3 regions of the Neobacillus niacini genome follow, and region 1 is predicted to be linked to each of the others. Evidence: predicted binding sites of a transcription regulator. Region 1 holds the regulator's gene; each other region holds the start of a gene.
What was found. Region 1 encodes Rex, which represses fermentation and respiration genes when NADH is low (regulators of the CRP and FNR family bind a similar motif). Its sites were predicted from a motif close to TTGTGAAATATTTCACAA; they were not measured.

Region 1 (15,775 bases):
CCACTTGTAAACGATTTCTATAGAAAATTTTCTATTTTTTTAAATTATTTATTATATTGTGGAAAATTTTCCATTGTGATATGCTTTCATTAAGCACTAAATGAGAAGAGAGGGAGAGACCATAAATATTAATTTAAACAAATTAAATGACCTGGAGCTTTCGGTCCATAATAAACTCACTGAAGTGATAAAGGATAATGAAAAGCTAAAAATATTAGAGGCAGCTGAATTTTGTGAAGTGTCTCCATCAAAAGTATCCAAGCTTGTAAGAAAACTTGGCTTTGATAGTTTTAAACAATATAAGCAATTTTTCGGTGGACAGTCCATCATTCAGGAAGACAAGATAGTTTCTAGTGAATTGGAACGATTAAAACACTTTATTGAAAATTTTGACCATGCATTAGTGGATGAGTTTATTACCCTTTTTAAAAAGTACAACCGAATCGTTCTATTTGGATTAGGGCCATCCTTTATTTGTGTAGAATACTTTGCCTATAAGCTCGCTCTTGTTTCTGGGAAAAATATTTTAGTGTCGCAAGGAGAAGATCATGCAAAGCATTTAGTTGATGAGGACACTCTTTTGATAGTTTTTTCAGTAACAGGGAAATTTACTTCATTTGAAAACCTCTTCAATGGAGCGAAGGTTAAAGGGGCTGAAATATTGTTGATTTTGGAGGAATATGACCATACATCTACTTTAAAAGCAGATAATATCTTTTTCTTAACCCAATCTACTCAAAATGAAAAGTTGTTGCCGTATGAAAAAACACGAACGGTATTCTTTATTTTCATCGAAGAAATTATCGCAAAATTACTAGCAGAACGAGAGACAGCAAGTAGGGATGAATAAATTCAACAGACCGCCTGATGATCAGACGGTCTGTTTTCATATATTCTTAGATTGTTACGACACTATCAGCTGTATCTACTAGTTCCTTTTGTTCTTGTGATGAAAACTCAACGACGGTTCTGCCGACGTTAATGCAATTGCAGTCATGGAAGCTATCGAAGGCTTGATTAATATCCGTTAACTGAATACGATCGAGTACAAGTTCATCGAGCATAAATTTGCCATCTAAATAAAGCTGGGCAATGGTAGGGAAGTCACGATATGGCTGTGTATCTCCATAGAAGCTTCCCTTTAAGATTTTTCCGACGCGATGGAATCCACCTGCTGGCAACTGGAGTGCCATAGCTGGGTTGAAAGCTCCAACAACAACAACGGTGCCGCCTTTTCTTGTTCCTTTCCACGCACTTTCAGTCGCTCCTGTGTGACCGGTACAGTCGATTGCAAAATGTACACCGAGTCCGCCTGTAAGCTCTTTTAACGCTTCATCCGCATTTTGTTCGGCGACATTGATCGTATGAGTCGCACCGAATTTTTTTGCGATTTCTAGGTTAGCAGGCTTCATATCGCAAGCAATAATTTTTGCCGCACCTGCAATACGTGCCCCTTGAATTGCATTGACACCAACTCCACCGATTCCAAATACCGCGACGGTCGAACCTGGCGTTACTTTGGCAGCATGGACGGCAGCACCGTAACCAGTCGCCACACCACAGCCGATTAACGACGCTTGAGCAAGCGGCATTTCATCAGGAATCTTTACACATGAAAGTTCCGGTACAACGGTATATTCTGCAAAGGTAGACAATAACGAATTGTGATAAATCGTTTCTCCATCCTTGCTTAAACGAGAGGTCCCGTCCAAAAGAGTTCCTTCAAACATTGGACCAAATGCCGTTTCACATAAATGAACATTACCTGTTACGCAAAACTCGCAGGTCCCGCAATATGGAGCCCAGCTTAACGCCACTTTATCGCCCACTTTTACTTTCGTTACATTGGATCCAACCGCTGTAACAATCCCTGCTCCTTCATGGCCAAGGATGGTTGGCTTAGGGGTTGTTTCATCTCCTAAAGCATTTAAATCGCTGTGGCAGACTCCTGTTGCTTCAATTTTAACAAGTACCTCATTCGCTTTTGGTGCAGCAAGCTCCACCTCTTGGATTTCTAACGGTTTTCCAACACCCGTCATGACTGCAGCTTTCATTTTCATCTTAGTTCCCCCGTGTCCTCGGAATTTTTAGTAAGCAAACCAAATCGCTTTTTGTTTTGTATAAGATGCTAGGGAATGAATCGCGTACTCTTTCCCCCATCCACTTTGTTTCAAGCCGCCAAACGGACTGGCAAAATCATAACATCCATATTTATTCACAAAAACCATACCTGCTTGAAGCTTATTGGCCACTCGATGTGCCCTGGAGACATCATTCGTCCATAGACCAGCACCCAAACCATAAATGGTATCATTGGCCATGGCAATAACTTCTTCTTCTGTTTCAAAAGGAATAATGCAAAGCACAGGTCCAAAGATTTCCTCTTGGGCTATTTTCATCTTATTATCTACGTCAGCAAAGATTGTTGGAAGGATGAAGAAACCATTTGCATTTTCTCCTGTCATATCCCGTTCTCCACCAGCTACTAATCTAGCACCTTGGCTTTTTCCACTTTCGATGTAACTTAAAATTCGTTCCATATGTGCTTCAGAAATCTGCGCACCTTGGTGGCTGTTTGGATCGAATGGGTCGCCTACTACATAGCTTTTGGCCAGTTTCGCAATGTCTTCAACCACTTTGTCGTATACATCCACATGTGCAAACAAACGAGTTGGAGCCGAGCATTTCTCCCCTTTATGTGTAAACAATCCATAAAACGAACGCTCAATCGCTTGATCAAGATTTGGTGGATCATTAAAGATAATGTTTGGAGATTTTCCTCCAAGTTCAAGAGAAACAGGCTTTAAGTTTGAGTCAGCTGAATTGTGGACAAGCTTCTTCCCAATTTGCGTGCTTCCCGTAAAGGCAACCTTATCCACACCCATATGGGTAGAAATATTTTCTCCTGTTCCTCCATCGCCAAGGAGTAAGTTGATGACTCCAGTTGGTAAAATGTTGGCTTCATCAATTAATTCGAACAGACGAATTACCGAAAAAGATGTCTTTTCTGACGGCTTTAAAAGAACCGTATTGCCCATCGCTAATGCAGGTGCGAGCTTCCATGCAGCCATATCCAGCGGGAAGTTGAAAGGAAGGATTTGACCGCACACACCAATCGGATCTCTAGTTGTAATGCTTAAGAAATTCCCTTCAACAGGATTGTTTTCCCCATAATATTTGTCTGTCCAGCCTGCATAATATTCAAAAATATCAACGGCTTCTCCTACTGCATCATGATAGGATTCCGTGTATAACTTCCCGTTATCCAATGTCTCAAGCGTAGCCAATTCAGCACGATGCTGATCCATTAAATCGCTGATTTTCCGTAAAATTTTGGCACGCTCTTTACGAGAAACGGTGCTCCAAGCTCCATGTTCAAACGCTTCGCGTGCAGCCGATACCGCCTGGTCTACGTCCGCTTTTGAAGCCACTTGGAAAGTTCCAATCACTTTTCCATTTGCCGGATTGATGGATTCAATGATTTGTCCGCTTGTGCTATCCAACCACTCGCCATTGATAAATAATTTTTTAGTTGTCTTAAGCCATTCTTTAGCCCATTCCAGTTTCGGCTGTTCGATTCCTTCAAATACTTTACTATTCGTTGCTTGTGTCACGTTCAATCCCTCCATTTTGAATCATATTCTTTATTTCTTCTTTTCCTTTTTCCTTTACTAATCGAGCAGTGGCAGTATAGCCAATCTTCTCTTTTAACTCGACAACCACAGGGATAAAGCTATTGGCTAGCACCTCACATCGCTCTCGATTCGCTTCTGTTCCCTTAATGCATTTTTCAGTAAATGTAGTAAGTGCTTTTTCAAGCATAACCATAGCATCTAAAATATTGGCACCCGCTGCCCCTTCAAATACGTTTAACCCTAATTCTCCATGTTCCAGTGTGGTCTGGACAACATGATCACAGCCTATTACTTGAAAGCAGCATTGAACCAATGTTTCCGGAATGACTGGATTCACTTTTCCAGGAAAAAAGGAGGACCCCGCCTGCACAGCAGGCAGTTGAATTTCAGCAAAACCTGCTTCCGGACCCGATGATAGAAGTCGTAAATCCTTTGCAAACTTCAGCAAACAGGAAGCAAGTATACGTATTTCACTTGAGACCCTAGCTAGGTCATCGATGTTTTGAGCAGCATCGTATAAATTATCACGATGGGACAACTCAAACCCTGAAACCTCACAAAGTTTGGATACTACTGTGTTGCGATAAGCTTTTGGAGCTCCAACCCCTGATCCAATTACCGTACCACCTAGATTAATCGAGTGAAGTTTTGTGACTGCTTCCTCTAATGAAAGGAGCCTTCGTTTAATTACTTGACAATACCCGCTGAAGGTCTTTCCAAGCTGGACCCTCATCCCATCTTGCAAGCATGTACGTGCAATCGTTGTCACGTCTTGAAACTCACCTTCTTTAGCCTTTATTACCTCGACTAGTTGGTCCAATGCTGCAAATAGTGGATGAAAGCTTTTCAAGATAGCTAATCTTATGGCCGTATGGCACACATCCGAAGTCGACTGAGAAGCGTTTACATGTTCGGCAGGATGAACGGGAGTATAGCTTCCTATTGGGTGTCCTAAGGATTCATTCGCTAGATTGGCAATGACTTCGTTCACATTCATGTTTGTGCCTATTCCACCGCCCCCATGCAGAATATCAATCGGAAATTGCTCCCGATGATCTCCTTTGATTAAGCTGTCGCATGCATCAATGATGGCGTTTCCAATTTGTCCGTCAAACACTCCTGCTTCCTGATTAGCGAGAGCAGCAGCCTTTTTGACCAATGCAAGCGATTCGATATACGTAGGATATTGGCTCAGTGTACGTCCAGAAAACGAGAGATTTTGCAGGGTCCTCACCGTTTGAATACCGTACAAGGCTTCCTCTGAAATAACAATGGTACCAAATTGATCCTCTTCTTCCCTCATGAAACCATCTCCAAAATGAATCTATATTTCTATTATTTAATTTTAGTTAATGTTCATATTGTGAACCTTATGTTCACATTAGGAACTTTAATGTCATTGTAAAATGGAAGACCATTCATGTCAAACACAAAATGATAATTTTTTGAAAATATTTAAAACATTAGATTATGTCCAGCCATATACGCTATAATGAAAGCATGAAAAAGGATAAAGAATTACTTAACAAGGAAAAAAATAAACAAGAAAATTCATCTGTTCAAGCAGTTGGCCGTGCCTTATCATTACTGCAGCTCGTTGCCGATAGTAACAATCCTATATCTGTTGCTGACTTAGCAGAGAAATCCCATATGAATCGAACCACTGTCTGGCGTCTGATTGGTACGCTTGAAAATTTCGGATTTGTAGAACGTGATCCGTTAACGAAAGGGTACCAGCTCGGATATGCAGCCAATCGACTAGCTGCCCAAGCAACCAATTATGGACCGCTGATTCGACGGGCACGTCCAAGTATGGAGAAATTACGGGAAGAAACCCAAGAAACTGTCTTGCTGAGTGTACCGAAACATTATGGAACATTAACCATTGATCAAATAGATCCTGCACACAGCGTCAGATTAGTGGATTATGTCAATGCCTACCTGCCCCTGCATTGTACGTCTAATGGGAAACTACTGTTAAGCCTGCTCCCTCCTGAAGAACTAGACATTTTATTGGGACAATCGCTTGAAAAAATGACACCGTTAACCATTACCAACCGGGACGAACTTCTAAATGAAATTCAAATGGTTCGAAAACATGGAGTTGCAATGGCAGTTGGAGAACTGGATGAAAACGAAAACGGCATTTCTGCACCTATTTTTGATCAAAGTAAGAATCTGGTAGCCTTTATCAGTGTCTGTGGTCCAAGCTTTCGATTTACAAAGGAAAAAATGGCAGCATTAACCGGCCGTTTAATCAATGCTGCCCAAGAAATTACCAATTATCTTGATTAAATCAAAAAATGGGGACAATCCTACAGCGTTAAAGCGGTGGAGGATTGTCCCCAAAATTTTATCTTCCTATAGTGCTTTAGGAAGAGTTTCCGTAGTTTCTTTGGAATTTTCGACAGGTTTCTCCCCTATCGTTTTATCGTATTTTTGCGGATTCAAACAGATTTTCACAAGAGATCCAAATACCACTAATCCTAAGAATAGTGCGGGTACACCACCTAGGTTGTTAAGCATTTTTACTCCATCGATACTAGCAAAACTAATCATGGACCAAGAAATCAAACTAACAGCAATTCCCCATAAAACTTTAACCAATAGTCCTGCTTCAGGCTTTTCAGGTGTAATACCCGTTGAACTGATTCCACTCATAGCTGCCACATTGGAATCGCAGGCAGTAACAAACGTGATAAAGAAGACGAATAAGAAGAACGGAATAATAACTGCGGCCCAAGGTAAGTTAGAGAAGAATTCATAGATGACGGCTTCAGGTCCACTCGTTGCAAGGGCATTTGAAAGGACGCCATCAACCATATCCATTGAAATAGCCGTTCCACCAAATACACTCATCCATATCATCCCAAATACTGCTGGTAGAACAAAGTTAACTAATATAACGGTTTTCACTTTGTACCCATAGGCAATTCTACCAAGGAATAGTGATAAAATTAACGCCCATGCAAACCAACTCGCCCAATAAAAGGTTGTCCACCACTGCGGCCACGGGTCACCGGCTGCTGCCCCCGTAAATAAACTCTTCTTGAAAAACTCTGTAAGGTACACACCAAACGCTTCTGTACTAGAATTTAAGATGAAAGGAATAGGACCAACTAGAAAGACAAAGGCTAAGATGACATAAAAAGCTTTCATATTGATATCAGAGAGGATTCGAATACCTTTCATCAAACCCGTTGCTGCTGAGATTAAGAAGGTGACGGTCACAACTGCAGCGACTATTCCCCATAATACCGGTGAAGAACCAATACCTGTTATGTGTTCGATTCCTCCAGAAAGAGTCAAAATACTAGTACCCATCGAAGCAGCCATTCCTAGGGCTAATGTATACAAACAAATCGCATCGATGATTGTTGAAGTACTCTTATTAATCTTATTACCAAAAAGCGGCGAAAGCGTGGAGCTTAAGCTATAGGGTTTTTTCATATTGTAATAGACAAACGCAAAGACAACAGCAGGTACACAATAGATTGCATATGGAGTGAACGTCCAGTGCAAATACAAGGTCGACAAAGAGAACAAAGCCGCCCCTGGACTATTCGGATCAAGGCCAAGCGATTCCGGTGGTGTGGATAAATGGTAGATTGGCTCTACAATACTCCAAAAGGTAAGAGTGGCGATGGTAGTAGTTAAGGTAATGGCAAACCAATTCGAGAATTTTAGCATCGGTTTCGCATGTTCCCCACCAATTCGAACATTTCCAAGCGGTGAAAAGTAAGCAAAAATACATCCACCAACCATAAGTAAACCGCCTAAGCTAAATAACCAGCCTAAATTTGCAATCACCCAATTATTTGCATTCGTCGTCATACTTATAAAGCTTTCCTTATTCGTGAAACTTAAGATAGATGCCCCGATTAACAATAGAAAAGGCGGCCAAAAAACTGCATGTCTGATATTATTCAAAATTCTTCCCCCACTCACTTGAGATATCGCTTACATTTCTAAATATTTTTCTTAAGATGTAGTATTTCTAATTTGCCAATAAGGTTTTGCTCAGCCCTCCTTATTCCATCAGTCTGTTCGCATTATGAACTTAAAGTGCACGTAGTGAACCTGTTGTTTTGATTATAGAAGGGACAGAAAATTGTGTCAATAAATAATTAATATATTTTGAGATAATTCTGTAAATTACTGCTTAATAACAGCCAATAAATATATAAGAATTTACTAATTTACATGAGAAACATGAAATTATCCTTTATGTTAAAGAAAAAAACCACTCCCTAATTTAATAGGAAGTGGTTTTTGATATAGATATAAATTTTTCACTGACTACTTCACAGAATGAAGGAGAAATAGCAATAAACTATTTCTCAGATGCTTGGCTCAAAAGCCTTACATCATGCCGCCCATTCCACCCATACCGCCCATGTCAGGCATTCCGCCTTGACCAGCTGGTTCTGGCTTGTCAGCAACAACTGCTTCAGTTGTTAAGAACATTGCTGCTACAGACGCTGCGTTTTGAAGTGCAGAACGAGTAACCTTAGTTGGGTCAACGATACCAGCTTCGATCATGTTTACCCACTCACCGCTAGCAGCGTTGAAGCCTGTTCCAACTTCTTCGCGCTTTAAGCGGTCAACGATTACAGATCCTTCAAGACCAGCGTTGTGAGCGATTGTACGAACTGGCTCTTCGATCGCACGTAAAACGATGTTTACACCAGTTTGGATATCGCCTTCAGCTTGGATTTCAGCAACCTTGTTGTATACGTTAAGAAGGGCAACACCACCACCGGATACGATACCTTCTTCAACCGCAGCACGAGTTGCGTTTAAAGCGTCTTCGATACGAAGTTTGCGCTCTTTTAATTCAGTTTCAGTTGCAGCACCAACTTTGATAACTGCTACACCGCCAGCTAATTTAGCTAAGCGCTCTTGTAATTTTTCACGGTCAAATTCAGAAGTAGTTTCTTCTAATTGAACACGGATTTGGTTAACACGAGATTGGATCTCTTCAGTTGCACCAGCACCCTCAACGATTGTTGTGTTTTCTTTCGTTACAACAACCTTAGAAGCGCGTCCTAAAGATGTGATTGTAGTAGTTTTCAATTCACGGCCAAGCTCTTCAGTGATTACTTCACCGCCAGTTAATGCAGCGATATCTTCAAGCATTGCCTTACGACGGTCACCAAAGCCAGGAGCTTTAACAGCAACTGCATTGAATGTTCCGCGAAGTTTGTTCAATACTAAAGTAGAAAGTGCTTCACCTTCGATATCTTCAGCAATTAACAATAATGGTTTGCCTTGTTGAACCACTTGCTCAAGGACAGGAAGGATTTCCTGAATGCTTGAGATTTTTTTGTCTGTGATTAAGATATATGGATTTTCTAATACAGCTTCCATTTTATCTGTGTTTGTTACCATGTAAGCAGAAGTATATCCGCGGTCAAATTGCATACCTTCAACCACATCTAACTCAGTTGTGAAGCCTTTTGATTCTTCGATTGTGATAACGCCGTCGTTACCAACACGCTCCATCGCTTCAGCAATTAGTTGTCCTACTTCTCTATCATCAGAAGAAATAGCAGCAACTTGTGCGATAGACTCTTTGCCTTCGATTGGCTTAGAAATAGCCTTTAAGCCTTCAACTGCTACAGTGACTGCCTTTTCAATCCCTTTACGGATACCCATTGGGTTAGCACCCGCAGTTACGTTTTTCAAACCTTCACGGATCATTGCTTGAGCAAGAACCGTTGCAGTAGTTGTTCCGTCACCGGCAACATCGTTTGTTTTGCTAGCTACTTCAGCAACAAGCTTCGCACCCATGTTTTCAAATGCATCTTCTAATTCGATTTCTTTCGCGATTGTTACACCATCATTTGTGATAAGTGGTGAACCAAATTTCTTTTCAAGAACCACGTTACGTCCTTTAGGTCCAAGAGTAACTTTTACTGCATCTGCTAACGCATCAACACCACGAAGCATTGAGCGGCGTGCTTCTTCACTAAATTTAATTTCTTTAGCCATGTTCAAAAAACCTCCTCGTATTTTTTAAACTCAATATTGTTTTTAAAAAATCCTTATTGTCCAACTACAGCAAGGATATCGTTTTCGCGTAAAATTAAATATTCGTTTCCTTCAAACTTCACTTCTGTACCAGAGTATTTTGAGAAGATAATACGATCGCCTACAGAAACTTCAAGAGCAACACGTTCGCCACTTTCAAGCACTCGGCCTGTACCTACGGCAACAACTTTTCCTTCTTGAGGCTTTTCCTTAGCTGAGTCTGGTAACACGATACCGCTTGCAGTTTTTTCTTCTGATTCGACAAGCTCAATGACAATACGATCACCTAGTGGTCTTAACAAATCAAACAACCTCCTCAAATAGATATGTAATTCTGACTTATTAGCACTCTCTTAACATGAGTGCTAACACAATTCTTATAATAATAAATGGAAAAAAATTTTGCAAGTATGAAGCAGTAATTTTTTATAATTTTTTGCAACCTTACAAGTATGTGATTTACAAGCAGGAATATACATAGTTTTTAAAGAGAATCTTTAAAATTGAAACAACCCTGCCATTATTAGTAGAATGAAGAATAGGGTAAAATATTTTCATTAGCTGCCTAAAGGAGATTTATTAATTTGAAAAGGGAATATTGGATTATTTTAATTGTCTATATAGCCATGCAGTTATCAAGCCTAGTAGGAATTCCTGGACTGATGTTCCTATTTGGCTATTTAGGGATGAATCAAGGGCTCGTTGTTCCCTACTGGTTAATTTTCAGCTTCACCCTTGCTCTAATCATCATTTTGTTCGTTTTAAGAACAGAAATGAAGAAATCAGGATTGAATGAAAGGGGCAGTTCCTTTGGCTTTGCCGCCGTCTGGGCTGTATTTGGGGTATTTCTAGCTTTATTCGCACAAGCTCTCGCTGCAAATATTGAACGGCTTATCGGGGTTGAGATGGGCTCAGAAAACACACAGCAAATTCTTACCATCATCGAATCCTTTCCGCTGGCCATCTTAGTAAGTTCGGTAATTGGCCCCATATTAGAGGAAATTGTTTTTCGAAAAATTATTTTCGGTACTCTCCATAAACGACTTAACTTTTTCTTCTCAGCGTTAATCAGTTCTGTTGTTTTTGCCTTAGCCCACATGGAGCCGCATCATATACTGCTCTATTCCGCAATGGGCTTCACTTTTGCATTTCTTTATGTAAAAACAAAACATATCCTTGTACCGATTTTTGCCCATGTTGCGATGAATACATTAGTTGTCGTTATTCAGTCAGTTTATAAAGATGAAATTAATGAAATCATTCGTGAGGCAGAAGCTATTCAAAACTTTATCGGAGGCTTTCTATGAGACGTTCACCCTTGTTTTCCGGGATTATTTATATCGTGCTCGGCTGTTTATTTACTTATTTTGCAATTGAAGATGTCACCCTAAACGGATGGGGGTTCTTCAGTTATCTGCTCGTTATTCTAGCGACTTTCGATTTCGGATCTGGTTTAAGAATGATTTTCTTTTACAATCGGTATAAAGACAAAATAAAAAAATAATCATTTAAAAAGCCTTTTCACTTTTTCATGTGAAAAGGCTTTTCCTTTATTCTTCTATTTCCTCTGTTGGGTAGTGTTTCAGGAAGTAGATAAGTGATTGTAATTCGACGGCCAAATCGATATGATGGACCCTTATGGATGAAGGAACATTTAAACGTGCAGGGGTAAAATTTAATATCGCTTTAATATTGGATTTTACAAGTCGATCTGTAATCACCTGAGCGACTGGAGCAGGTACCGTCAGGATTGCAACATGAATATCATCATTGCTTAATACCTTCTCAAGCTCATCCATATGGTACACGGGTACATCCCGGATTGTCGTTCCCATTTTGTTCGGATCCACATCAAACGCACATTCTATCTTTGTATTATTATTCTTTAAAAAGTTATAATTTAGAAAGGCAGTTCCAAGATTACCTACCCCAATTAACGCTACTTTTGTTAATTCATCTTGATCCAGTGTTTTTCGAAAGAAGGTTAATAGGTAGTTGACATTGTAGCCATATCCCTTTTTCCCTAATGCACCAAAATAAGAAAAATCCCGGCGAATCGTTGCTGAATCCACCTTCACTGCCTCACTTAATTCTGCAGAAGAAACCCTCTGTTTACCTGAAGAGTGAAGATTCTTTAAAAATCGATAATATAAGGGCAGCCGTTTCGCTGTCGCTTGTGGTATTTTCATTGTTTCGTTACTCATACTCTCCCACCCCTCATAAAAAGTTGTTCATTTATCTAACTTGTTCGGTTCGGTGGAAATCCCCATTTTTCCCACCAGTTTTTTCAACCAAATAGGTTTTTCCAATAACCATACCTTTATCTACTGCTTTACACATATCATAAACAGTAAGTGCGCATGTGGAAGCAGCTGTTAACGCTTCCATTTCAACACCTGTATTTCCTTTTGTTTTGACAGCAGCTGAAATATTCAATGTATAAGCGGCATCGTGTTCCTTTTCCCATGAGAATGATATATTAACTCCCGTCAAAGGTATAGGATGGCACATCGGGATTAAATCCCACGTTTTCTTTGCCCCCATTACCGCAGCAACTTGTGCTACTGCAAGAACATCGCCTTTTTTCATTTCATTATTTGTTATTTTATCATATATTTCTTTACTAACCGTAATGCTGGAATGAGCAAGTGCCGTACGAGCCGTTTCTGGCTTATCGCTAACGTCCACCATTTTCGCTCTTCCTTCTTCGTTAAAATGAGTAAATTCAGACATAAACAGTATCCTCCCACAAAATCATACTATATTTTTAACATTTTGTCTGTGAAACTTTGAGCGAATGATGACGAATTTACATTTTTTTCTTTAAGTATTCCTTCTTATTTTCTCCAATGACATCCCACTTTATTGCCGACATTGGTGGAATAAGGTACACTTGTTTTAGTAATAGAGGTGAAAAAAATGATATTATTACAAGTTAATCAACTAGCAAAATACTATGGTGCAGACCTTATTTTATCGAATATAAAATTAGAATTACAAACTCGGGACCGTGTTGCACTTGTCGGGCGTAACGGTGCAGGGAAATCGACATTATTAAAAATTATTGCTGGGCATTTGTCACATGATGGCGGCGAAATTATTAAGCCAAAAGGGGTAAGCATTGGCTATTTGGCCCAGAATACTGGACTAGAATCAAATTTATCGATTTGGGATGAAATGCTGACCGTATTCGAATCACTAAGAGCTATGGAAGCGTCACTTCGACAACTCGAGGTTCAAATGTCAGATCCTGCTGCAATAGCGGACACAAGCAAATACGAGAGAATCCTAAATGAATACGATCAACTACAAGTGAAATTTAAAGAACAAGGCGGTTATCAGTATGAAGCAGATATTCGTTCTATCCTGCACGGATTAAATTTTCACGATAATACTGTAATGATCTCTTCTTTAAGCGGCGGGCAGAAAACGCGCCTTGCCTTAGGGAAACTCCTTTTAACCAAGCCAGATATTTTAATCCTGGACGAGCCTACCAACCATCTTGATATTGATACTCTTTCCTGGCTCGAACAGTATTTACAAGGCTATGACGGGGCGATATTGATCGTTTCACACGACCGCTATTTTCTTGATAAAGTTGTGACACAGGTTTATGAAGTCTCACGTAAGCAAATTCAAAAATTTATCGGTAACTACAGCGCCTATCTTGATCAAAAAGCGGCGAATTATGAACGCGATTTGAAGCTTTATGAGAAGCAGCAGCAGGAGGTCGCTAATCTTCAAGACTTTATCCAGCGTAACCTTGCCCGCGCGTCTACGACGAAACGAGCTCAAAGCCGGCGTAAAAAACTGGAGAAAATGGATTTGATGGACCGTCCTTTAGGTGATGAGAAGTCTGCTACCTTCTCCTTTGAAATTGAGAAACAAACTGGAAATGATGTACTTAGTGTGGACTCCTTAGCAGTTGGTTATGATGGACAAAAAGTATCTGAGAATATTTCATTGCGGGCCTATCGTGGTGAAAGTATTGCCTTAGTTGGTCCTAACGGTATCGGGAAGTCTACGCTTTTAAAAACCATCATCAAAAAACTGCCTGCACTTGCTGGTACCATTCAATATGGTGCAAATCTAGCAATAGGATACTATGACCAGGAACAGGCAGAATTGACCTCTAATAAGCGGGTTCTGAATGAACTTTGGGATGAATGGGCGTTAAAAAATGAAAAAGAAATACGGACAGTCTTAGGTAACTTCCTGTTTTCAGGTGACGATGTATTAAAAATAGTGTCAACATTAAGCGGCGGTGAAAAAGCAAGATTGGCACTAGCCAAATTAATGCTTGAGAAGGCAAACGTTTTAATATTGGACGAGCCTACGAACCATCTGGACCTAGACAGTAAAGAGGTACTTGAAAATGCACTAGTCGACTACCCTGGTACCATTATTTTTGTATCACACGATCGATACTTTATCAATAGAATAGCCACCAAGGTCCTGGAGCTTAGTAAGGATAGCAGCACAGAGTATCTAGGTGACTATGACTATTATTTGGAGAAAAAGCTTGAGGAGGAGGAGCTCAAGGCTTTAGAGAGCGCAAGCGTCGTAAAAAAACAGACCGCTTCCGAAGTTCCAGATAAAAATTCGTATCTTCAAGATAAAGAAAGTAAAAAGCTGGAGCGTCAGCGTAAGAGAAAATTAGAAGAGATAGAATTACGTATAGAAGAGTTGGAGGCACTTATTCAGGATAACGATGAAAAGTTATGCGCGCCTGAAATATTTCAGGACCACGAGAAAGTGCTAGAAATCAATTTAAATAACGAAAAGGCGAAGTCAGAGCTTGAACAGTTAATGGACGAATGGGCTGAACTGGCTGAATAGCCAAATAAGGGCTTGGATAAAGATATCCAACCCTTATTTTATTGGAATCGTTAAAATGTCTGTTTTTGCTCCATCCTTTGCTGAATATACAAATAGCTCAATTGAAACTTTTTCTTTTGTCAAATACTCCTTATCAATAGTAATGTCAAAGTTCCCCCATGCAGGTGCACCCTCTGTTTGATAATTATTTTCAAGCAATATCTCCGTGCCAGAGACAACAGCATATTGAAAAACACCTTCAAACACTCTTGCCTTACCCCTTAGGGACATACTGCCATCCTCCAAGGTTGAAACACTTACCTCCTTAAATACATCATTTCCAAACTGATTATTCTCTTCCTCTTCTTGTATATCCTCTTCAACTGTAACATCTGAGTCTTTCTCCTCATCCTCTGTTACATCAGGTTCTTTTTCACCTTGATCTGTTTCACCCGAATCAGTTCTATTTGGTTCCTTACCATTTTGTGTTTTAGAATCTTGGCTGCAGGCAGTTAAACTAAGAAATAAAACCATTAATAATAGCATTAATTTTGCCTTCATTCTATGCTCCTTTTAAATACATTATTGTTTATTAATTATATTCACCTATTTTAACGTTTTGCATAGCAAAAAATTATCTTACATTTTCACTAACTAATCGACAAATTCCGCGAAAAACCACCAATTTTCTCCTCATGATACCTTTTCCACAACTTTATTAACAATAAAAAACTTAGTGTTTAGGGTCTATTCACACTTTTCCACATTATCCACAGAAAAAACTCTACTTATCCACATTGTCCACAAAATAACGGTGGTTTATCCACATAATTCAGTTAATGCACATATTTCTTGTAAAAGGTTATCCACAAAAATGTAGGTTCTTAACCCCAAAAATTGTGGATTAACCGACAGGCACCTTTATTTCGACTGATTTTTCATCGACATTGCTTTTGTTCACAATCCCGCCTTGATTGTTGCCCAATTTTCCTCGTCTCTATTTTATCGACACAATCCGATCTTAATCGTAACCAATTCTCCAATAAAAAAAGCCCTTCTTATCCAGAAGGACTCTAAACTAATTGTATAATTCAATGTCTAAACCTGGGTTTGCATTTAGTGAGAGGTCAGCGCGAACCCCTTTATCAAACATAATGCTTCCTGCGGCAGCAATCATGGCTGCATTATCTGTACACAAATTTAATGGCGGTATGACCAAATCAATATCAGCTTTTGTTGAAAAGGCTTTTTCAAGCTCTCTTCTAAGACCTTTATTAGCTGCAACACCA
Region 2 (4,680 bases), 2.3 Mb from region 1:
CATGGAAAGGAATTAGTGGATGGAACGATTCTTCTAAAGTCTGAGTTTACCAACCGTGATTTGGCCAACATGATTGGAACTACTCGTGAAACGATCAGTAGAACGCTGACAAAAATGAAAAAGGACGACCTAATCGAAGTAGATGATCGCGGTAATATGATTATAGATATTGATGTATTACTTTCAGAAATTAATTTAATTTAAAAAACCGCAGCGTTTGATTGCTGCGGTTTTCTCTTGATTAAGCTTTTGATAACTGAAGCATGTCTGCCATGTCTTCTTGAGCAGTACCAATTAATTTTAAGTTAAATGTTTCCTTTAGAACCTGCAGGACACCTTCTGAAATGAATTCAGGCGGCTTTGGTCCAATACGAATATCCTGTATTCCTAAGCTAAATAACCCTAAAAGAATGGCTACTGCTTTTTGCTCAAACCAGGATAAAACAATACTAACAGGAAGTTCATTGATTTCGCATCCAAATGCATCAGCTAGTGCCATTGCAATCTTAACAGTAGATCCTGAGTTGTTACACTGCCCTAAATCAATATAACGTGGAATATTTGTTCCGGGAACAACACCGTAATCAACATCGTTAAAGCGGAACTTACCACATGATGTTGTCAAAATAACGGTTTCCTGCGGTAGAGAGGTTGCTAATTCGCGATAATACTCTCCACCTTTACCAGGCGCATCACATCCAGCAATGACAAAGAAGCGTTTTATTTTCCCAGCTTTTACAGCCTCAATTACTTCTGGTGCTAAGCCCAGAACCGTTTCATGATGGAAACCTGTAAGCAACGTTTCATCTGAATGTATATCCGCTTCAGGAAGCTCAAGTGCTCGCTCAATTAACGGTGAAAAATCTTCATTGATAATTTTTTGTACATTTTCAAGACCTGCTACTTCATAACTAAACATTCTATCTGCATATGTACCTTTAATTGGCATAACACAGTTGGTGGTTGCCAAAATCGCACCAGGGAAATTTTCAAATAGACGTCGTTGGTCATACCACGCTTTTCCAATATTACCTTTTAAATGAGGATATTTCTTTAATGCCGGGTATCCATGTGCGGGCAGCATTTCAGAATGTGTATAAATATTAATGCCTTTTCCTTCAGTCTGCTTTAGTAGTTCCTCGAGTGCAAACAAGTTATGACCCGAAACCACAATGGATTTTCCTTCAATTTTGTTTTGGCTGACAGTGATCGGCTCGGGAATGCCAAGACGCTTTGTGTGTGCTTCATCGAGCATTTCCATCACACGTACTGTTGCCTGCCCCACCTTCATTGCCATGTCGATATGTTCCTGAACATTAAAATTAGAATTTGTTAATGTCATATAAAGAGCTTCTTGTGTAGTTGTATCAACAAATGAATCGGTATAGCCAAGTTGATTAGCATGCGTCCGGTAGGCTGCAATTCCTTTTAATCCGTATATAATGGTATCCTGCAAGCTTGAAATCGTTTCATCTTTCCCACAAACACCTACGACTGTACAGCCTCCAACAGGAGTTTGTTCGCATTGATTACAGAACATTCTGTTCCCTCGCTTTCTCGTAAATTACTTTCTCAGGATACAAAGACTAGAAAATTTTTAATGTGACATTTATCACTAAAAATTGATTTGTAATAAAAGGTTCAAAAAGTTATCACAATCTTATGACGCTGCACAAACGATCGCCTAACGCATATGATATGGTGAGAAAATATGGAAAGTGAGGGAAAGTTTGATGTCATCCATGCCTCCAAGTGACCAAAATAACAATAAGAAGGTTAAACCTGAGCAATTCCGTGAATTTTTCAGAACGATGAATGACTTTTTCCATGAAAAACCAGTAAAAGGATTTCTACAATCGATTGATGAATTTTTTAATAGTCCGTTTCCAACTGGCGCTTTTCCTGTAGAGGTTCAGGAAGCAGAGGACGAATATATTATTATAGCGGAGCTGCCGGGGGTTAAAAAGGAGCAAATAAGACTTAATATCTTACCTAATCATGTAAGTATTTCTGTCGAGAATAATGAAATGGAAACGAAGGAAGATCTAAACAATCACTTTTTCCAAAAAAGGGTTTCACAACAGAGACATACCCGGTCCATTCCCTTACCTATTAACATTAACGAAAAAATGGTAAGGGCTTCCTATCGAGACGGATTACTGACAATTCGAATTCCACAAGTACGAGGAAAAACAATAAATATAGACGACTAAAGAATTTAAATAAAAAGTTAAAACACAAATTTTTCGACAAATCCCCAAAAAGAAAGACGGCTTTTGCCGTCTTTCTACCGTTTTAGGCTTTAAAAATTCCTCCAAGTCCTTTCACTAAAGAGGATACTTGGGTCACTGCATTTACTACCTGCCCGGCTGTATTCACCATCTTATTTACATCGACAGACCCGTCTTGTGATTTAAAAGAATTCATTATAGATTGAATTCCCCCAGGCTGCTTTATCATTGCATTTGGTTTTGGATACGGGTTCATTACACTATATCCGTTCATTTGCGGCATATACTGATTTAGCTGCATTTCCTCCTGCGGCTGCAGAGGGTTTTGAAATAGAAATTGTGCATTTTTATGAGGATTATGGCCAGTGAGATTGGACATTTGCGCAAGTTTAACACCAGGCTGATAGGTAGGATCATATGGTTGATAGCTCTGTTGAAAGTAAGGATTTGGTTGTTGATATGGATACCATTCCATGCTTTGTACTGCCTGGTAAGGATATGGCTGATTACGAGGAACGGGTTCAAAATTGGATGGATAATAACCTGGGCTTTTGTACTGCATTTGCCCCGAGTATCCATGATTTATATAATAGTTCGATTGATTTCTACCGTACATGGGCAAACATCTCCTCCGCATTTTCATTACTACACACTATGTATCAAACAAGTTAAGGGTGCATATTTTCAACTCGATTTCAATGTCAAAATGGAGAGAAATTTGTCTAAAGTTTAAATATTTTAAAAACTAGGAATCCTTTTTTTTCATGTTACTATAAAAAAAAGATGAAGGAGGAGTTACATATGGACATTCGCTCACTAAAAAGCAAATTTATTCAAAGTCGAGATTACAGTACTGATGATCTAAACGCATTAATGGATTTTGCTAAGAAGGCTTATATTCACAACGAGATTAACATCAAAGAATATCGCCTGCTTGTACGTGATCTTGAAGCTCAGGGCGCCGTAATTCCTGACGATTATAAGGAAGACTCCCTCATCGAAAATTCATAAAATAGTAAAATACAGCTAGACAAGCCCTAAAAGAGATGCGATCTGCGCATCTCTTTTATGTTTCTAATTCTTTCAAAATCTCTAACAGAAAAAATTCGACCGTCCGATTTGCATTTAAAAATCTTGAACGGCTTGTTTTCGGAAAAAAAGCCTGTATTGATAATTGATCAATATGATCTAAGGTCGTATCGATTTGTTTCAGATGGAGATGCTTCTGCGGATTTTTTACTAACCAGTTTTTCAACAATGTGCCCCATTCTTGGGAAACCTTCTTAACTTCGTTAGCAAAAGGCTTAATCACTTCATGAAAATCATGGCTGGTCCCATTCTCCCGGGCTTCTTGGTAATATTTCACAAATAAATGGTTATAGTTTAACAGCTTTTTGGTTAAGACCAGAATTTCTGCTGACATGGGACATTATTCCTTTCTAACATACAAAATAAAAAGCAGCTTTTAATAAAGCTACTCAATCTGATTTTATTCATATTCTATCGGTAACCAGAAGCCCATTTCAAGTTTTAGTGCTTTTGCGACTGAATTGTTTTGTTCTGCATTTGTTTCATTGGTTGTTGGATTTATTTTATCTAGTTTTTCTTCAAGATTAGAGAGTCTCTGAACAGGTGCGGTTAATTTATTTAACTCCTCATTATTCATTTGAATGCGAAGGTCTGAGAAAGATGCTTCCAGCACAATCTCCAATTCTTCTAATTGATCTTGTATCTCTGTCAGCATAGAAAGCAGCTTTTCCTTTTCCGGCAATGACGAATTCATCAAATTAAGAACCTCCTCGCGATTATATACTAGGTACTATTCGCTTTCTTTTTAAGGCTTCCTTCCCCCTTGACAAAACTAGAAGAGATTCGGCAAAGAAAGTGCCATTCTGGCATTTATTACCTTTTCATTCGACACTAGCACATTTCGCATGAAAAATAGAAAATCGAACAAGCTAAAATTGGAGGTGTTGAAAATGTCCAAAAAGAAACAAAACAAAAAATCTGGTGCAGCACAAGTAGAAAATAAAGTTGGCTATGGTGATAAAAAGCTTGAAGGACCAAATCGTCCGGCTGAATAAGGAGCATAAAAGCAAGGCTTCTCGCCTTGCTTTTTATATTTTCTTTATATGCGATGCCTTATGTAAGGCTAACATTAAATCCAACTGATTTGATTTGTCGAAGTACCAATCTGTTAAGTGAATAGGATGACGGTGTATTGCTGGGAAATGCAGCCATGCAGGGGATATTACCTTTCTTTCACTCCAATCTTCATATTCATAGTGATTGTGCTCAATGATTGGAAAGGTGGCTCTTAATATTGGTGTTTTACGGTTGGTTTTAGTCTTAAAATATTGTTCATAATCATATCGCGACCCCGTATGTGGTGTTTTATCAGCAAACTCGAAAAAAAATGGAAATAGACGCGGATGGGTCAAAATTCTTG
Region 3 (4,680 bases), 1.2 Mb from region 1:
CCGCTTCTATTATTAAACGAAGATTATACACCGGAAACACAGCAAATGATTCAGGTGTTTCAGATGATTAAGAATGCCCATAAAGAATTTGGAAAACGTTCCATTTCTGTTTATCTTGTAAGTATGACAAGATCAGTGAGTGATTTACTTGAGGTGCTGGTTCTAGCGAAAGAGGCTGGAATTTATAGACTTCATGCAGATGGGACAGTTGAAAGCCAATTAAATGTAGCCCCACTGCTAGAAACGATTGATGATTTAACAGCAGGCCCTAAGATTATGGAAACATTGTTCCAAATGCCTGTATATCGTAATCACTTAAAAGTAATGAATGACCAGCAGGAGATTATGCTTGGATATTCCGACGGCAGTAAAGACGGCGGTACATTAACGGCAAACTGGAAGCTCTATAAGGCTCAGCTTGAAATTCATGAAATGGCAAGCAAGTACCACATAGGATTAAAGTTTTTCCATGGCCGAGGCGGTTCGCTTGGGCGAGGAGGCGGTCCGTTAAATAAAAGCCTGCTTTCACAACCTGCCGAAACAATTGGTGATGGAGTAAAAATTACGGAGCAGGGTGAAGTCCTATCATCCCGCTATTTGCTTGAAGACATTGCTTATCGAAGCTTAGAACAAGCAACTTCTACTCTAATGCTCGCAACGGCACACGTATCAAAAGAGGCAGAGCCTGGGGATTTAAGGGATGAATGTTGGGAGACTGCTATTGAGGAGATTTCTGACTCAGCACTAAAAAAATATCAATCACTCGTTTTTGGAGATGCAGACTTCTTAACCTATTTTAATGAAGCAACCCCATTAAGGGAACTTGGAGACTTAAACATCGGTTCAAGACCAATGAGCAGAAAAAACCGCGGTCGCTTCGAGGATTTAAGAGCTATTCCATGGGTTTTTGCTTGGACACAAAGCAGGCAGCTCCTTCCAGCTTGGTATGCCGCAGGAACAGGTTTAGAAAGTTATGCTTTAAAAAGTGAACAAAATTTACAACAATTACAACAAATGTATGTAAATTGGCCATTTTTCCGATCCACGATTGATAATCTGCAAATGGCATTGATGAAGGCAGATATCACAACTGCGAAAGAATATTTAACACTAGTGGAAGATCAGAAAATAGCTGAGAGAATTTTCTCGAATATCCTTGAAGAATATGAAAAGACAAAAGCAATTCTTCTCAAAATCACAGGGGATAAAGAATTACTAGATCATACACCAAACATTAAAGACTCAGTCTATCGTAGAAATCCTTATGTTGATCCATTAAACTTTTTACAGGTAGAATTAATTAAGGAATTAAGAAGTCAAAACGAACCATCGGAAGAGTTATTAATTGAGGTACTATTAACCATTAGTGGAATCTCAGCAGGTTTACGTAATACAGGTTGATTTGTATAAACGCTTCTCACTCGTTAAGGTGAGGAGCGTTTTTTCATTTTGTAAATGAAATTAGTTTTGAACATTCTGTGAAATATTAAAAAATGAATGAATATTCATTCGTTTTTGATCATAATCCGACAAATTCTGCATTATTGAACATGATATATTTTAGCCAGAAAAGATTAAAGGAATAGAAGGGTTAATTTTAAAAAAGTGCCTGCTTGAAAAGCTAGATTTGGAGGGATAGTTCTATGGCAGTTAAAGAATTAGTTGTACAAGAAAAACAAAATGTAGCGGCAATGATTGAGATTCTGGCTAACAATTCCGCTAAAGCCTTAGCTGAGTTTCGTTGTTACAATCAGAAAATGGTGGATGAGATCGTTAAGCAAATGGCCTATACAGCACTCAATCATCACAAAGACTTAGCAAAGCTAGCGGTGGAAGAAACAAGAAGAGGGGTCTATGAAGATAAAGTTTTCAAAAATATGTTTGCAACAGAGTATATCTACAACAATATAAGAGATCTAAAAACAGTCGGAGTCATTCGTGAAAACGAGCACGAAGGCATGGTAGAGATGGCTGAGCCAGTGGGAGTAATAGCTGGGGTTATTCCTATTACGAATCCAACATCCACGGTTATTTTTAAATCATTAATATCGCTTAAGACAAGAAATCCAATTATCTTTGCCTTTCCGAAATATGCTCAAAGGTGTTGTGTCGAAACAGCACAACTTCTCAGAGAAGCAGCCGTAAAGGCTGGGGCACCAGAGAATTGTATACAATGGATTGATGTTCCATCTCATGACGCGTTTCAACTCTTAATGAAGCATCCGAAGATTTCACTTATTTTAGCTACGGGGGGACCAAATTTAGTAAAAGCAGCTTATAGCTCAGGTAAACCCGCTCTTGGTGTTGGTGCGGGCAATGTTCCTTGTTATATTGAAAAGACTGCAAAAATCAAACGTGCCGTAAATGACATCATTCTTTCTAAAACGTTTGATAACGGTATGATTTGTGCCTCCGAACAGGCACTTATTATCGATCATGAGATATTTGAAGAGGTAAAAAGGGAAATGATCGAAAATCAGTGTTATTTCTTAAATAATGAAGAAAAACAATTGATTGAAAAAGCAGTAATAGACGAAAAAAGTGCTTCTTTAAATCCTATGATTGTCGGATTGCCTGCACATCTGATTGCAAAGATGGCAGGTGTCAATGTTCCTTTAGATACGAAAATACTAGTGGCTGAGTTAAAAGGAGTTGGTCCAAAATTCCCATTATCCTGTGAAAAGTTAAGCCCTATACTCGCCTGTTATAAAGTGAATAGTTTAGCTGAAGGGCTGCTTGTTGCTGAAGAAACACTTGAATATGGGGGGCTTGGACACTCAGCTGCTATTCATACAGCTGACCAGAATGTGATTGATACCTTTGCCCTTCGAATGAAAGCTGGAAGAATTATGGTTAATACACCATCGACACACGGTGCAATTGGTGATATCTATAACACATCTTTGCCGTCTTTAACGATTGGTTGCGGAACCTATGGTGGGAACTCTGTGTCTCAGAATGTAGGAGCAGAAAATTTACTAAACATTAAGAAGGTGGCAAAAAGGAGAAACATGACTCAATGGTTTAAAGTTCCATCACAAGTATTTTTTGAAAGGAATTCGATTCAGGTGCTTGCTGGCATTCCTGGAATCTCCAAAGTGTTTGTCGTAACGAGTGCTAGTCAAATGAAAAATGGCTCTATTGAAAAAGTGCTTTATCAATTAGACAAAAATCCCAGTCCTATCCAATATGAAGTTTTATATGATATTGAACCTGAGCCAGACATTGAAAGTGTAAAGAATGGAGCAGAAAGGATGCAAAAATTCCAGCCTGACTGTCTCATTGCACTTGGGGGCGGCTCGGTAATGGATGCTGCCAAAGCAATGTGGCTGTTCTATGAACATCCAGACGCTGATTTTAACAGCTTAAAGCAAAAATTTTTTGACCCTAGTAAACGTGTGGTTAAATTTCCTGCGCTTCGTAGCAAAGCAATCTTTGTTGCTATTCCGACCACTTCTGGCACAGGTTCTGAAGTAACTTCCTTTTCAGTGATTTCAGATAAAAAGTCAAATATAAAGTATCCGTTGGCTGACTTTCAATTAACACCAGATTTAGCAATTGTTGATCCGCAGCTTGTCATGACCGTCCCTAAGCATGTTACCGCAGATACTGGGATGGATGTTTTAACACATGCAATAGAATCATATGTTTCAGTATTAGCAAATGATTTTACAGATGGGTTAGCATTGAAAGCAATACAGTTAGTATTTGAATATTTACCTCGGGCTTATCGAGATGGTAATGATGAACTTGCAAGGGAAAAAATGCACAACGCCTCTACGATTGCAGGAATGGCTTTTGCTAACTCATTTTTAGGAATTAATCATAGCTTGGCCCATGCACTAGGTGCAGAATTTAATATTGCACATGGTCGTGCGAATGCCATTTTGTTACCTCACGTTATTCGTTACAATGCAGCAAAACCGAATAAATTCATGACATACCCTAAATATGAACACTTTATTGCTGATCAGCGCTATGCTGAGATTGCAAGAATGCTAGGTTTGTCTGCTGAAACATCCGAAGCAGGCGTAGAGAGTTTAATACAAGCGGTTATCAACCTAATGAAACAATTAGAATTGCCAATGAGCATTGAAGATACAGGGATAAGTCAGAATGAATTTGATAAAAAATTAAATATCCTTGCTGAACATGCCTTTGATGACCAAGATACGATTGCCAATCCCAAGCAGCCACTTGTAACAGAACTGGTCAATATCTATCGGCAGGCATTTAAAGGTTAGTTGAGCTGCAGATTCGAAAATTCTGTGAACAAGAATGAAAATATCGACAAAAACCATCAATCCTCTTCCTATGCCTTACCTCTATCAAGCATTTGATACTATATTTTATAGTTTGAATTGTGAATTTGTGGAAAATTGTCGATTTGACTGCGTTTACAAATTGCTTTTTTAAAACAATAATTTAAGTGGTTGAAAACTTGATAGGAAATGGGAGGAGATTGTATGGTTTATTCACAAAAGCCATGGTTAAAATTTTATGATCCAAGAATTAGTAAGGATGTTTCAGTAAACTACGATTCTTTATACGATCTTTTGAACCAGGCAGCTATAATCCACGGTGACAAACCCGCTCTTACTTTTTATGAAAGATCTTGGAGCTACAAAGAAACGAGAGCAATTTCAGAATTTCTAGCTGCTTCACTGTACCGTATCGGGT

Region 2: the regulator Rex is predicted to act here: its motif matches at 1,601-1,618, upstream of hcp (hydroxylamine reductase).
Region 3: the regulator Rex is predicted to act here: its motif matches at 1,477-1,494, upstream of adhE (bifunctional acetaldehyde-CoA/alcohol dehydrogenase).

Annotation. Positions count from the first base shown of each region.
Region 1 is NZ_CP183883.1:575,909-591,683, forward strand. Features, by position in the region: gene ACN6MT_RS02535 (MurR/RpiR family transcriptional regulator) at 101-850, shown strand; gene ACN6MT_RS02540 (Zn-dependent alcohol dehydrogenase) at 897-2,060, opposite strand; gene ACN6MT_RS02545 (aldehyde dehydrogenase family protein) at 2,088-3,614, opposite strand; gene ACN6MT_RS02550 (lyase family protein) at 3,595-4,938, opposite strand; gene ACN6MT_RS02555 (IclR family transcriptional regulator) at 5,136-5,930, shown strand; gene ACN6MT_RS02560 (BCCT family transporter) at 5,997-7,565, opposite strand; gene groL (chaperonin GroEL) at 7,998-9,629, opposite strand; gene groES (co-chaperone GroES) at 9,683-9,970, opposite strand; gene ACN6MT_RS02575 (CPBP family intramembrane glutamic endopeptidase) at 10,253-10,975, shown strand; gene ACN6MT_RS02580 (YdiK family protein) at 10,972-11,172, shown strand; gene ACN6MT_RS02585 (redox-sensing transcriptional repressor Rex) at 11,219-11,872, opposite strand; gene moaC (cyclic pyranopterin monophosphate synthase MoaC) at 11,904-12,401, opposite strand; gene ACN6MT_RS02595 (ABC-F family ATP-binding cassette domain-containing protein) at 12,588-14,507, shown strand; gene ACN6MT_RS02600 (Gmad2 immunoglobulin-like domain-containing protein) at 14,541-15,047, opposite strand; gene tsaD (tRNA (adenosine(37)-N6)-threonylcarbamoyltransferase complex transferase subunit TsaD) at 15,565-15,775, opposite strand, start outside.
Region 2 is NZ_CP183883.1:2,910,947-2,915,626, reverse strand. Features, by position in the region: gene ACN6MT_RS14255 (Crp/Fnr family transcriptional regulator) at 1-204, shown strand, start outside; gene hcp (hydroxylamine reductase) at 242-1,540, opposite strand; gene ACN6MT_RS14245 (Hsp20/alpha crystallin family protein) at 1,734-2,213, shown strand; gene ACN6MT_RS14240 (YppG family protein) at 2,296-2,847, opposite strand; gene yppF (YppF family protein) at 3,033-3,242, shown strand; gene ACN6MT_RS14230 (DUF1798 family protein) at 3,298-3,654, opposite strand; gene ACN6MT_RS14225 (hypothetical protein) at 3,721-4,017, opposite strand; gene ACN6MT_RS14220 (DUF2515 family protein) at 4,349-4,680, opposite strand, start outside.
Region 3 is NZ_CP183883.1:5,320,961-5,325,640, reverse strand. Features, by position in the region: gene ppc (phosphoenolpyruvate carboxylase) at 1-1,401, shown strand, start outside; gene adhE (bifunctional acetaldehyde-CoA/alcohol dehydrogenase) at 1,644-4,244, shown strand; gene ACN6MT_RS26075 (long-chain-fatty-acid--CoA ligase) at 4,467-4,680, shown strand, end outside.